2 regions of the Streptomyces sp. UC4497 genome follow, and region 2 is predicted to be linked to the other one. Evidence: riboswitches for the same ligand, from Rfam matches in the RefSeq annotation. Region 2 holds a riboswitch; the other holds the start of a gene.
What was found. A riboswitch is a leader RNA that binds a small molecule or an ion and turns the genes downstream of it on or off. The one in region 2 is predicted to bind ZMP and ZTP.
Positions count from the first base shown of each region.

Region 1: it holds a riboswitch for ZMP and ZTP, as region 2 does, so the genes downstream of both, ACYSUO_RS18145 (glycine hydroxymethyltransferase) here and ACYSUO_RS01050 (bifunctional 5,10-methylenetetrahydrofolate dehydrogenase/5,10-methenyltetrahydrofolate cyclohydrolase) in region 2, are expected to answer to the same signal.

Region 1 covers NZ_JBTYHB010000011.1:210,774-214,167, forward strand. Annotated here, with positions in the region: gene ACYSUO_RS18135 (glutathionylspermidine synthase family protein) at 1-258, shown strand, start outside; gene rocD (ornithine--oxo-acid transaminase) at 275-1,501, opposite strand; ZMP/ZTP riboswitch at 1,630-1,716, shown strand; gene ACYSUO_RS18145 (glycine hydroxymethyltransferase) at 1,760-3,208, shown strand.
Region 2 covers NZ_JBTYHB010000001.1:246,676-250,069, reverse strand. Annotated here, with positions in the region: gene ACYSUO_RS01060 ((2Fe-2S)-binding protein) at 13-723, shown strand; gene ACYSUO_RS01055 (hypothetical protein) at 1,038-1,331, opposite strand; ZMP/ZTP riboswitch at 1,424-1,509, shown strand; gene ACYSUO_RS01050 (bifunctional 5,10-methylenetetrahydrofolate dehydrogenase/5,10-methenyltetrahydrofolate cyclohydrolase) at 1,532-2,401, shown strand; gene ACYSUO_RS01045 (haloacid dehalogenase type II) at 2,407-3,180, opposite strand; gene ACYSUO_RS01040 (LacI family DNA-binding transcriptional regulator) at 3,371-3,394, shown strand, end outside.

The sequences.
Region 1 (3,394 bases), on a different contig from region 2:
GGCCCCGGCTATGTGTCGAAGCCGCTCCTCGGGCGCGAGGGCGCGGGCGTCACGATCCACGCACCCGGGTCCGCCCCGCCCGCCTCCGAAGAGCCGTGCTGCTACCAGGAGTTGAGCGAGCTGCCCGACTTCGACGGCAACCGCGTCGTCCTCGGCGCGTGGGTCGTCGAGGACGAGGCGGCCGGCCTCGGCATCCGGGAATCGGCGGGGCTGGTCACGGACGAGTACGCCCGCTTCCTGCCCCACGTCATCCTGTGAGCCTTGGTAAAAGGGCCTACGCGCCCAGCACCGCCCGCAGCTGATCGAGGCCCCAGTCCAGATCGTCCTTGCTGATCACCAGCGGCGGGGCGATCCGGATGGTGGACCCGTGGGTGTCCTTCACCAGGACCCCGCGGGCCATCAGCTTCTGAGAGATCTCCCGGCCCGTCCCGTACGACGGATCGATGTCGACGCCCGCCCACAGACCGCGCCCGCGCACCTCGGTGACCTTCCCCGTCCCCGTCAACAGGCCCAGCTCGGCGTGCAGATGCTCACCCAGCTCCGCCGCCCGCTCCTGGAACTCCCCGGTGCGCAGCATCGCGATCACCTCAAGAGCCACCGCGCACGCCAGCGGATTGCCGCCGAACGTCGACCCGTGCTCGCCCGGCCGGAACACCCCGAGCACGGCCTTGCTCGACACCACCGCCGACACCGGCACGACCCCGCCGCCGAGCGCCTTGCCCAGCACGTACATGTCCGGCACCACGCCCTCGTGCTCGCACGCGAAGGTACGGCCGGTCCGCCCGAGACCCGACTGGATCTCGTCGGCGATGAACAGCACGTTCCGCTCGCGCGTCAGCTCCCGCACGCCCGCGAGATAGCCGGGCGGCGGGACGAGCACGCCCGCCTCGCCCTGGATCGGTTCGAGGAGCACCGCCACCGTCTCGTCCGTGACCGCGGCGCGCAGCGCGTCCGGATCCCCGTACGGGACGATGTCGAAGCCCGGCGTGTACGGACCGAAGTCGGCGCGGGCCTCCTCGTCGGTGGAGAAGCTGACGATGGTCGTCGTACGGCCGTGGAAGTTGTCGCTCGCGACCACGATCCTGGCCCGCCCGTCCGGCACGCCCTTGACCCGGTAGCCCCACTTGCGCGCGGTCTTCACGGCGGTCTCGACGGCCTCCGCGCCCGTGTTCATCGGCAGCACCATCTCCATGCCGCACAGCTCGGCGAGCTCCGCACAGAACGCGGCGAACCGGTCGTGGTGGAAGGCCCGCGACGTCAGCGTCACCCGCTCCAGCTGGGCCTTCGCGGCGTCGATCAGCCGCCGGTTGCCGTGCCCGAAGTTGAGCGCCGAGTACCCGGCGAGCATGTCGAGGTAGCGCCGCCCCTCGACGTCCGTCATCCACGCGCCCTCGGCGGTGGCGACGACGACCGGGAGCGGGTGGTAGTTGTGCGCGCCGTGCTCTTCGGAGGAGGTGATGAAGTCCTGCGTGGCGTGTCCTGCGGTGGTCGATGGAGTCACAGAAGTCACGGGATCTCCGTTCGTCGCGGCTCATGGCGCTGGGTGTGGGACGGGCTTGTGGCCCCTTCCTATCGTCGCTCGCGATGTGGACGTGGAAACCTCGCCCGGCGACGCGCCCGCTAATGTGGGGGCAGGGCCGTGACTGGCGCGCTGGGATGGGATCGACCATCGGGGAGCGGCCCGAGCAGTGTGTGCCGTGCGCCTGGGCCGACCACCCGTGAACCGACCGCGTATCGACCGTGTCCGGAGGCTGCCCCCATGACCGATGCCCGCCTTACCCCCGAATCCACCGCGTACCGCGCCGCCCTCGATGTCGTACGGGGCGTGGAGCCGCGCGTCGCCGACGCCATCGCGCAGGAGCTGACCGACCAGCGCGAGATGCTCAAGCTGATCGCGTCCGAGAACTACGCGTCCCCGGCGACGCTGCTGACCATGGGCAACTGGTTCAGCGACAAGTACGCCGAGGGCACCATCGGCCGCCGCTTCTACGCCGGCTGCCGCAACGTCGACACCGTCGAGTCGATCGCCGCGGAGCACGCCCGCGAGCTGTTCGGTGCCCGGCACGCGTACGTGCAGCCGCACTCCGGGATCGACGCCAACCTCGTCGCCTTCTGGGCCGTGCTCGCCGACCGCGTCGAGGCGCCGTTCCTCGCGAAGACCGGCGTCCGCCAGATCAACGACCTCACCGAGGCGGACTGGGCCGAGCTGCGCCAGGCCTTCGGCAACCAGCGGATGCTCGGCATGTCGCTGGACGCCGGTGGCCACCTCACGCACGGCTTTAGGCCGAACATCAGCGGAAAAATGTTCGATCAGCGGTCCTACGGCACCGACCCCGCCACCGGGCTCATCGACTACGAGGCGCTGCGCGCGCAGGCCCGCGAGTTCAAGCCGATGATCATCGTCGCCGGTTACTCCGCGTACCCGCGCCTGGTGAACTTCCGGATCATGCGGGAGATCGCCGACGAGGTCGGGGCGACGCTCATGGTCGACATGGCGCACTTCGCGGGGCTCGTCGCGGGCAAGGTGCTCACCGGTGACTTCGACCCGGTGCCGCACGCGCAGATCGTCACCACGACCACCCACAAGTCGCTGCGCGGTCCGCGCGGCGGCATGGTGCTGTGCGACGACTCGCTGAAGGACCAGGTCGACCGGGGCTGCCCGATGGTGCTCGGCGGGCCGCTGCCGCACGTCATGGCCGCGAAGGCGGTCGCCCTCGCCGAGGCGCGGCAGCCCGCGTTCCAGGACTACGCGCAGCGCATCGTGGACAACGCGCGGGCGCTGGCGGACGGCCTGATGCGGCGCGGCGCGACGCTCGTCACCGGCGGCACGGACAACCACCTCAACCTCATCGACGTGGCGTCCTCCTACGGCCTCACGGGGCGCCAGGCCGAGTCCGCGCTGCTCGACTCCGGCATCGTCACCAACCGCAACGCGATTCCGGCGGATCCGAACGGGGCGTGGTACACGTCCGGCATCCGTATCGGTACGCCGGCGTTGACCACGCGGGGGCTCGGCGCGGGCGAGATGGACGAGATCGCGGCGCTCATGGACCGGGTGCTGGCGGCCTCCGAGCCGGGGACGACGAAGTCCGGGGCGGTGTCGAAGGCGATTCACGTCCTCGACCCGAAAATCGCGGACGAGGTGTCCCACCGGGCGACGGATCTGCTGGCCGGGTTCCCGCTGTACGGCCAGATCGACCTGGGCTGAGCCCCTCCGTGGCGTGGGACGGGCGCCCGTCCTACGCCACGGGGCGCCGCGGGGCTGATGGCGCCGAACCGGCGTTCCGGCCTCGGGGCTCCGCCCCGGACCTCGCGGGGCTGATTGTGCCGAACCGGGGTTGCGGCCTCGGGGCTCTGCCCCGGACCCCGCGGGGCTGATTTCGCCGAATCGGCG
Region 2 (3,394 bases):
GGAGGAAGCGGTATGCCCGAACGGCTCGCGCAGACCGAAGTGGCGCCGGAAGAGGTCGCCGAGGCGTTGCGGGACGTGTCGCGAATCGGCGGATTCTTCGCTCTCGACACGGCCCTGACGCGGTCGTCCGACGCCGAGGCCGACGCGGACCCCGACGCACGGCTCGCGCGCGCCGGGTTGGCCGAACGAGCCAAGGCGGTGAACGACCACTACCGCACACACGAACCCCGCATCGGCGTCTCCATCGCCCACCTGGGTCTTGCGGCCCGCCTGTGGTCACCGGTCCTCGCCTGCGCACTCGTCCACGGGATCGTGCCGACGATGAGCACGGTGGAGTGGTCCGGCGAGGGCTCGGCTCTCCGGCTGCCCCGGCCCGAGGGCCGACGCGCAGCGGAACTCCCGTCACTCGCCGACGCGGTCCACGCGGAGGTGGACGGCGTCCTGGAGGCGGTGGAGAGCGGCCTCACCACCAAGGTGGCGCCCCGCCTGCTGGCCGGCAATTCCGCGTCCGCGCTCGCCGGCTCGGCGGCCCAACTGCTGAGGTCCCGGCCCGAGTTGCGTAAGGATCTCACGCGCCTGACACGCGAACTGCTGGAGACGGGCCGACTGCGGGGCACGGGCCGGATCACCGGAGCCGATCTGTCGTTCCGTCGACGCAGTTGCTGCCTCTTCTACCGCGCTCCCGGCGGCGGCAAGTGCGGGGACTGCTGTTTGGTGCGGTGATGCCCGGTCGTCTCGTCCAGGCCCAGCGGATGCGGCCGTTGGGCAGGCCGCGTCGGTGCCCGCGATCAGCCGCGCGCCGGCCTCGGCCATCCGACGTACTGCTACAGCGCGGACATCCTCGTGGTGGCGGGCGACCCGCTCGCAGGCCTCGGGGCGCTGCGGTCCGTGGAGACGGTGATCGCGGCGGGCAGGCGCTATGACGTGGGCGGCAACGCGTAACAAAAATGCGGGAGTTGCTCGGCGCGTCACCGCGATGGCCAAGCGGACGTCGACGACGACCAGCACCGCGTACGCGGTGATTCAAACGCCGCGGATCACCGATCCCCGCCGAAGTGGTCGCGGAGCGCCTCGTGGCAGTCGTCCTCGCCGGAGCCCCGGACGCGCGAGAACGTCACCACCCCGTCCTTCTTGCCGTCCCGCTCGTTCTTGGCCAACTGCTTCTCGATGCCCGCGATCAGCTCGGCGCACCGGGCGCTCACGGGCTTCTCGGGTTGCGGGTCGGGCTCCGAGGAGGCGTTGAGGCCGAAGGTGACGGCGAGGCCGGCCGCACACAGCACCGCCCACGTGGCACCCCACGCGCGGCGGCTCGTCGGTATGAGTCTTGGCACTCCGGCATCCTACGAGCGCTTCGGCGGGCCTTCACCGAGACGAGCCATCGTGGTCGGCGCGCTCCGTGCGGCTGCGGTGTCCATTACAGTTTCCCGTGGGCCGTGACTGGCGCTGAGGTGGAGTACCACCGGGGAGCGGTCCGACAAGATGTCGTTGCCGTGCGCCTGGGCGAGTGGTCAGCAACGCCTGGAGGGCAACGATGTCCGAGACTCGCACGGCTCACCTCATGGATGGCTCCGGCCTCGCCAAACGGATCGTCGCGGAGACCGCTGCCAGGGCGGCGGAGATCACCGCACGCACGGGGGTCAGCCCCTGTCTGGCGACGGTACTGGTGGGCGAGGACCCCGCGTCCGCCACGTACGTCCGCATGAAGCGGGCACGGTGCGCGAAGGCGGGCATCACGTCCCGGCACATCGGCCTGCCCGCCACCACCACGACCGCCGAACTCGTGCGCACCCTCACGGACTTGTCCGACGATCCGGGCGTGCACGGCATCCTGCTCCAGCATCCTTGCGGCCCGCACATCGACGGGCGAGCCGCGTTCGAGGCCATCGCGCCGGAGAAGGACGTCGACGGGGTCACGATGCATTCCTTCGCCGCGATGAGCTTCGCGCGGCCCGGCTTCGTGTCGTGCACGCCGGGCGGCATCATGCGGTTGCTTGAGGCGTACGACGTCGAACTCGCCGGCAAGCGGGCCGTGGTGGTGGGACGCAGCGCAATCCTCGGCAAGCCGGTCGGGATGCTCCTGCTCGCCAAGGACGCGACGGTGACCTACTGCCACTCCCGCACCACCGACCTGTCGGCGATCCTCCGGGAAGCGGACATCGTGGTGGCGGCCGTGGGGCGGCCCCGGCTGATCCTCGGCGCGGACATCAAGCCGGGTGCGGTCGTGATCGACGCCGGCTACAACCCCGGCAACGTCGGCGACGTGGACCATGACGGCGCCCTCACCCGAGCCGGTCTGATCACCCCGGTTCCCGGTGGCGTCGGTCCGATGACCATCGCGGTGCTGCTGGAGCAGACGGTGAAGGCCGCCGCGGACCAGCTCGGAACGCCCCACCACATGTGAGACCGCTATTCGGGCACCGGGGACGGAGCGAGGTGCCGGTCCGCAGTCCAGGGCCGGTCACCCACCAGCGTCGCCAACTGGACCAGGTTTCCCGCCACCAGGTCCCAGTCCGCATCGGGCGCCAGGTCCTTCGTCTGCGTGGGGCCGTACTCGGTCGGCCGCGCGACGAAGGCGGTTCGAAGGCCCGCGTCCCGGGCGGCGCGCAGGTCTTCGTTGTGGGCCGCCGCGAGCATGACCTGCTCGGGCCGCAGCCCCAGGAAGGTGGCGGCCCGCTCGTAGGCCTGGCGTTGGGGTTTGTACGCGCGGGTGATGTCGGAGGCGACGATCACGTCCCAGGGGAGGCCCGCGTGCTTGGCCAGGCGGGACAGGAGCGCGAGGTTGCCGTTCGACAGCGCTCCGGTCGTCACGCTCCTGGCCAGTTGCTCGAGACCGGGCACGGAATCGGCCCACGCCGGCAGCCGATGCCACGCCTCGTTGAGCCACCTCAACTCGACCTCGTCGAACGCCGTGGGATCGACCCCGTGCTCGCCCAGCACGGTCCGCAGGTTCTCCGCGTGGAGCACGTCGAGCGGCACGAACTCCCGCTGACCGGTGCGTACGGGTTCCATCGCCGGCTGGTAGAGCTCCCGCCAGCGCATGGCGAACGCGGCCCCGTCGAGCGTCAGGCCATGCCGTGCGGCGAAGTCGTCGACGGCGACCGCGACTCCGGTCCGCCAGTCGACGACGGTGCCGAAGGTGTCGAACAGCACGGCCTCGACCTGCTGAATGCGCCCATCCACTGGAATCGACCTTTCGTAGGCGGCGAGCACGGCCCGGTGCGTTGACGCGAAGGATCATGATGCTGCCCCGTCTCCTGAGACGTCCATCCCCCCACCAACCCCTTGCCCACGCCCCGCCCCGTATGCGATCTTAAAGTCATCCATGCTATGGAAACGTTTCCATGGGATCCACGAGGAGGTGGAGCAACGGATGGCCACGATCAAGGACGTCGCG